DNA from 3 places in the Pantoea sp. NSTU24 genome. Region 3 is predicted to be linked to each of the others. Evidence: predicted binding sites of a transcription regulator. Region 3 holds the regulator's gene; each other region holds the start of a gene.
What was found. Region 3 encodes PurR, which represses purine synthesis genes. Its sites were predicted from a motif close to CANGCAAACGTTTGCNTG; they were not measured.

Region 1 (2,265 bases), 1.4 Mb from region 3:
ACGCGCGCCAGGGCAATGCTGCAACCCAGTGTCGGTGAGAACGAGCCACTGGTAATGATCCCCTCCTGCAACTGCCCCTGACTATCGGTGAAGCGCACCGGCAGGCCGTTGCGCAGCACCCCTTTTTCCCTGAGGATTAGCCCCACCAGCTTGTCGGTACCCCGTTCACGCTGCACTTCCAGCGCTTCCCGTCCGATAAAATCGCGATCGGCAGGTTCCCAGCTGAGGGTCCAGCCCATATTCGCGGCCAGCGGTGACACGCTTTCATCCATCTCCTGACCATAGAGATTCATACCCGCTTCCAGGCGCAGCGTATCGCGCGCCCCCAGGCCGGCGGGCTTCACGCCTGCCGCCAGCAGACGCTGCCAGAACCCGGCCGCTTCCGTAGCGGGCAAGGCAATCTCATAGCCTGCTTCACCGGTATAGCCGGTAGTGGCGATAAACAGGTCGCCTGACGCCACACCGAAGAAGGGCTTCATGCCCGCCACAGCCTCGCGTTGCGCCTCAGTAAACAGCGTCTGCGCTTTCTGCTGCGCCTCTGGCCCCTGCACGGCGATCAAGGCCAGGTCATCGCGTTCAGTCAGCGTGATGCCATAGCCTTCAGCGTGCTGCGCGATCCAGGCGAGATCTTTTTCACGGGTCGCGGAGTTAACCACCAGCCGGAAAAAATCCTCGCTCATAAAGTAAACAATTAAATCGTCAATGACGCCACCAGAGGCATTCAGCATGCCGGAATAGAGCGCTTTGCCCGGCTGCGTCAGCTTTGCCACATCGTTTGCCAGCAGATAACGCAGGAATTCGCGGGTGCGCGGACCTGTCAGATCGATAATGGTCATGTGGGAGACGTCAAACATGCCGGCGTCGGTGCGCACTACATGATGCTCATCCATCTGTGAGCCATAGTGCAGCGGCATCATCCAGCCGTGGAAATCCACCATGCGGGCACCGCAGGCCTGATGCTGTTCAAACAGAGGTGTTTGCTGAGTCATAACGATCCTGTGCAGAAGCGAGTGAGTGCAAAAGTGCGCCGGATTCCAGCACCGACGCAAACGTTCTCTTATGACTGACGTTACCACCGAATCTGAGGATTAACCATAAGCAAACCGGGGGCGAAATCAGAAGCACAGCCTAACCAGAAAGGCGCGTCAGCAGGATAAAAAACTGCGATTTTGTGATTAATCGCGCAATAAATGCAGGGCTTTTAAATATACGCAGCAAATTTATGCGAGAGGGCGTCCGGGATGTTAAAAAAATACCAGACGCATAAACGTCATGAATGAAAAAAACTAATGCGAATTGTGCGGCAAAATTAGAATAAATCAAATGAGGAACCCTGCTGGTGCAGCGTTGCCTTTTTATGGTGCAGCGGAGTTTCAGCGATAAAAAAAGCCAGCGCAGGCTGGCTTTCAGAGGGGGGAATTAGCGGAGCCAGGCGGGCAAATCGTTCAGCCCCATCGCCTGCTTCAGCATCATCGGTTTGACGCCCGGCAGACGATCGGCCAGTTTCAGGCCCACATCACGCAGCAGTTTTTTTGCCGGATGATTGCCCGCAAACATTTCACGGAAGCCCTGCATGCCCGCCAGCATCATGGCCGCGCTGTGCTTGCGACTGCGCTCATAACGGCGCAGATAGAGGTGCTGACCGATATCTTTACCCTGCTGATGCAGGCGACGAATTTCACCAATCAGCTCAGCGGCATCCATGAAGCCCAGGTTCACGCCCTGGCCAGCCAGCGGATGAATGGTGTGCGCCGCATCGCCCACCAGCGCCAGACGGTGAGCAGCGAACTGACGGGCATAGCGCGCCACCAGCGGGAATGATTTGCGTTCACTCTCCAGCTGGCACAAGCCAAGCCGCATATCAAACGCCACAGAGAGCTGCTGATTGAACAGCGCGTCAGGCATGGTTTCCAGGCGACTCGCCTCCTGTGGCGCGAGCGACCAGACGATCGAACTCAGGTGCAGGTCCTGCATCGGCAGGAAAGCCAGAATGCCGTCGCCGTGAAACACCTGACGGGCTACCGCATCGTGCGGCTTTTCCGTGCGGACGTTGGCCACTAATGCGTGATGATCATAATCCCAGAAGGTCAGCGGAATGTCGGCCTTGTTACGTAGCCAGGAGTGAGCACCGTCCGCAGCAATCATCAGCCGCGCACTCAGCATGGTGCCATCCTGCAGGGTAATAAAGGCTTCATTGTCACCAAAAGCAACCTGCTGAAGCTGTGCAGGTGCCATGATCGTAACGTCGCTGCAGCCGCTGGCACG
Region 2 (2,265 bases), 1.9 Mb from region 3:
GGTATTGAGAGCCTGATGCTGACCGGGGATAATCCGCGAGCCGCCGCCACCATCGCCCGCCAGCTGCAGATTGATTATCGCGCCAGCCTGCTGCCTGCCGACAAGGTTGCGGCAGTGCGTGAACTGAGCCAGCAGCAGCCGCTGGCGATGGTCGGGGATGGCATCAACGATGCGCCAGCCATGAAAGCAGCAACCCTGGGAATTGCGATGGGCAGCGGCACCGATGTGGCGCTGGAAGCGGCCGATGCGGCCCTGACGCGAAATCAGCTCGGCCATCTCGCACCGATGATTGCGCTGGCCCGCCGGACCCGCCGCATTATCCGTCAGAATATCGGTATCGCGCTGGGATTAAAGGCAATTTTCCTGGTCACCACCCTGCTGGGTCTGACCGGACTCTGGCTGGCGGTCGTGGCCGATTCAGGGGCTACCGCGCTGGTCACCGCCAACGCGCTGCGGTTACTGCGGCGACGCGCCTGAGCACGGCCCTGTGGGGGCAGAGGTTAACGGCGGCCTGTCCGGCCGTCGTTAACCCGCCATGCCTTTGCGGATCAGGAACTGATAGGGCAGCGTATCGGTCTGCTGTGCCAGCAGGCCGTGTTCCATAAAGCGGCAGAAACCAGGAATATCACGGGTGGTGGCCGGATCATCGGCGATGATCAGCAACGTCTCGCCATCCTGCAGGCTGCGTACGGTTTTGCGCACCATCATGACCGGCTCCGGGCAACGCAGGCCGCGGGCATCCAGCTGATGGTCGGCAGAGGAAAAAGCATCGCTCATAATCGACTCGGTTCAGGTAAGGGGCGCTCATTCTAGCGCGTGCAGGCGGCGACGCAAGGCGATAACGATTGCGTTAAAATTAACCATTGCATAAAAAGCACAACGCGGTAAGATGCCGCCGCTTTTTGCTCATAAAACTGCCCGTCATCGCTCGAACGGTGTCGCGCAATGGGTTCCCTCACCCCAACATTAAAAAGGTCGACTATGCTCGCATTTTCTTCACGTCAGCGCATGCATGCGCTTTTCTGGTTGTCGCTGTTTCACCTGCTGGTGATCACCTCAAGTAACTATCTGGTCCAGCTGCCGGTTGCCATCTTTGGTTTCCACACCACCTGGGGCGCGTTCAGCTTTCCGTTTATCTTCCTGGCGACCGATCTCACCGTGCGTATCTTTGGCGCACCGCTGGCCCGACGCATTATTCTGGCGGTGATGATCCCGGCACTGTTCATCTCCTATGGCATCTCTGCCCTCTTTTATCAGGGCGAATGGCAGGGCTGGCAGGCGCTGGAACAGATGAACCTGTTCGTTGCCCGTATCGCCTGCGCCAGCTTTATGGCGTACGCGCTGGGTCAGATCCTCGACGTTCATGTCTTCAACCGCCTGCGCCAGCTGCCCCAGTGGTGGGTCGCACCGGGTTGCGCCATGTTTCTGGGCAACATCAGCGACACGCTGGCCTTTTTCTTTATCGCGTTTTACAAGAGCCCCGATGCGTTTATGGCGCAGCACTGGGTCGAGATCGCCCTGGTAGATTACAGCTTCAAGGTGCTGATCTGCATGGTCTTCTTCCTGCCCGCCTATGGTGTGCTACTCAATGCGGCGCTGAAGCGCCTGGCTGAACGTCAGGCCACCCGCCAGGTCAACTTCGGCTAAGCCAGGTTCTTCAGACGTCAGGGGCTGACGGACAAACAGGCGTCTGACTCACCCGACGCCTGGCCGCCCTGCCATTCCGGCCAATTTCCGCTAAGATCTTCTGACAATCATCAGGTTGCGTTTGCAGCCTGATTCCTGTTGTATTAATGCCTGACCGGAAACTGAAAAAGGGATTCTGATGCGCAAGCTGGTGAAATATGTAGGAATGAGTTTACTGGTGCTGGGCTTAGCGGCCTGTGACCAGAAGAAAGAGGATGCGGCGAATGACAACGGCGTCAGCGCCAGTCAGTCAGCGCAGACCGTCACGCTGATGGATGGCAAGCTGAGCTTCTCACTGCCACCTGGCATGTCAGATAAAAGCGGTAAGCTGGGTTCACAGACTACCAACATGCACGTCTATGCGGATGAAACCGGCGCGCGTGCCATTATCGTGATTGCGGGCGAACCAACCAGTGACGGGCTGGATGTGCTGTCGCAGCGTATGGAGCAGCAGCAGCGTAACCGTGACCCGCAGCTGCAGGTCGTGTCGAACAAATCGGTGACGCTGAAAGATCAGCCGGCGCAGCAGCTGGATACTGTGATTTCCGCCAACAATCAGACCTCATGGTCTTCGGTGAT
Region 3 (2,265 bases):
ACCAGAAAGCGCGTGAAACGGCGATGACAAAGCTGATGGGCCAGCTGGGTAAACCCTATCAGTGGGGCGGAACATCACCGCACACGGGTTTCGACTGCAGTGGCCTGGTCTGGTACGCCTACAAAGATCTGGTGAAGTTTAAGATCCCACGCACCGCGAACGAGATGTACCACCTGCGTGATGCCGCGCCGATCAAGCGTGAATCACTGGAGAAAGGGGACCTGGTCTTCTTCCGCATTAATGGCCGCGGCACCGCCGATCATGTCGGTGTTTACCTGGGCGACGGCAAGTTTATTCAGTCGCCACGTACCGGCAAAGATATTCAGATTAGCGCCTTAGGGGAAGATTACTGGCAGCGTCACTACATCGGTGCCCGCCGGGTTATGACGCCGAAAACTATCCGCTGAACCGCAACACAGCCAAAAAAAGCCGGGAAAGTCCCGGCTTTTTTTTAGTGCAGAATGGCGGTAAAACTAAAGGCCACAATCATCAGCAGACAGCCAACGGTGGTCATTAACGCCAGTTTGAGATCGGAACTCATTGCTCACCTCTTAACCTTACTGTTTTCAGGGTTACTCCATTTTCCCACAGGATACGGTAAAAATCTCGTTTTATCCGCCCAGCCTTGTTAGAATCCCGCTTTCGTTGCGCAACGCGCGCAACGCTGATTCCGTTTGCGCATCTTTTCAGGCGTGTTTACCTCCGCCAGCGGCTGTTCAGCCGCCATAAACGCGGCATTTTTGCGAAAAATTCCCTGAGCATACGCAAACGTTTAACATTAAGCTTATCATAGCGTTAGATAAGCACTGGAGTCCGATTCTCATGGCAACAATAAAAGATGTGGCAAAACGCGCTGGCGTCTCCACAACCACCGTTTCGCACGTCATTAACAAAACCCGCTTTGTCGCTGAAGAGACGCGTGATGCGGTCTGGCAGGCGATTAAAGAACTGCACTACTCGCCGAGCGCCGTGGCACGCAGCCTGAAAGTGAACCACACCCGCACGCTGGGGCTTCTGGCTACCTCCAGCGAAGCGCCCTACTTCGCTGAAATTATCGAAGCCGTTGAGAATCACTGCTTTGATAAAGGCTACACGCTGATCCTGGGTAATGCGCATAACGATCTGCAAAAGCAGCGCGCCTATCTCAGTATGATGGCGCAGAAGCGCGTAGACGGCCTGTTGGTGATGTGCTCCGAATACCCGGACGACCTGCTGCAGATGCTGGAAGAGAACCGTAATATCCCGATGGTGGTGATGGACTGGGGCGAATCCCGCGCTGATTTCACCGACACAGTGCTGGACAATGCCTTCCAGGGCGGTTATCTGGCTGGCCGCTATCTGATTGAACGCGGACACCGTGATATCGGGGCTATCCCCGGCCAGATGGAGCGTAATACCGGTGGCGGCCGCCATGCCGGTTTCCTGAAAGCGCTGGAAGAAGCAGGTATTCAGCCACGGGACGAATGGATTGTTCAGGGTGACTTTGAGCCGGAATCAGGCTATCAGGCAATGCAGCAGATCCTGTCGCAGAAACAGCGTCCTACAGCGGTGTTCTGTGGCGGCGACATCATGGCGATGGGCGCGATTTGTGCTGCCGATGAGATGGGGCTGCGCGTTCCTCAGGATATTTCGGTGATCGGATATGACAATGTGCGCAACGCGCGCTATTTCGCACCAGCCCTGACCACCGTTCATCAGCCAAAAGCCCAGTTGGGTGAAAAAGCGCTGGATATGCTGCTGGACCGTATCACCAGCAAACGCGAAGTGTCGCAAACCATTGAGGTTCACCCGACGCTGATCGAACGTCGTTCCGTCGCCGACGGCCCGTTCCGCGACTACCGACGTTAATCTTCGCTTAACCACTCCTGATTAAGCGTCTGTGCATCACCCAGATAGCTGAGCAACCAGCCTGTCGCGGGTGATGCACGATCTTCTGCCCAGCTGACGCAGCAGGGACTGTCCGGAAAGGGAACCGGCAGCGTCAGCTCGGCCAGATCGCCGCTGTCGAGCAGTGGCCTGGCCAGATGACCGGGCACCATCGCCACACACAATCCAGCCTGCACACACTCCAGCCCGGTCTGCCACTCCGGCACGACCAGCCTGCGCTGATTATCCAGCGTCCACGTCATGCGGCGCGGCAACGCCCGCGAGGTGTCTTCCAGTACCAGTGACGGCCAGCTGCGCAGTGTGTCATCATCGATCTGGCTTGCCTGCGTCAGAGGATGATCGGGCGCGACTACGCAGCGCCAGTTCAGTGTGCCCATA

Region 1: gcvT (glycine cleavage system aminomethyltransferase GcvT) is a predicted target of PurR. The motif match lies at 1,043-1,060, and genes of this name have one in related genera.
Region 2: tusA (sulfurtransferase TusA) is a predicted target of PurR. The motif match lies at 835-852, and genes of this name have one in related genera.

What each region holds. Positions count from the first base shown of each region.
Region 1 is NZ_JBKIWZ010000001.1:2,523,857-2,526,121, forward strand. It holds gene gcvT (glycine cleavage system aminomethyltransferase GcvT) at 1-989, opposite strand, end outside; gene ubiI (FAD-dependent 2-octaprenylphenol hydroxylase) at 1,420-2,265, opposite strand, start outside.
Region 2 is NZ_JBKIWZ010000001.1:2,987,143-2,989,407, forward strand. It holds gene ACLHDD_RS14310 (zinc/cadmium/mercury/lead-transporting ATPase) at 1-477, shown strand, start outside; gene tusA (sulfurtransferase TusA) at 526-777, opposite strand; gene ACLHDD_RS14320 (7-cyano-7-deazaguanine/7-aminomethyl-7-deazaguanine transporter) at 982-1,647, shown strand; gene ACLHDD_RS14325 (DcrB family lipoprotein) at 1,826-2,265, shown strand, end outside.
Region 3 is NZ_JBKIWZ010000001.1:1,111,715-1,113,979, reverse strand. It holds gene ACLHDD_RS05490 (C40 family peptidase) at 1-407, shown strand, start outside; gene ACLHDD_RS05485 (YnhF family membrane protein) at 452-541, opposite strand; gene purR (HTH-type transcriptional repressor PurR) at 823-1,848, shown strand; gene punR (DNA-binding transcriptional activator PunR) at 1,845-2,265, opposite strand, start outside.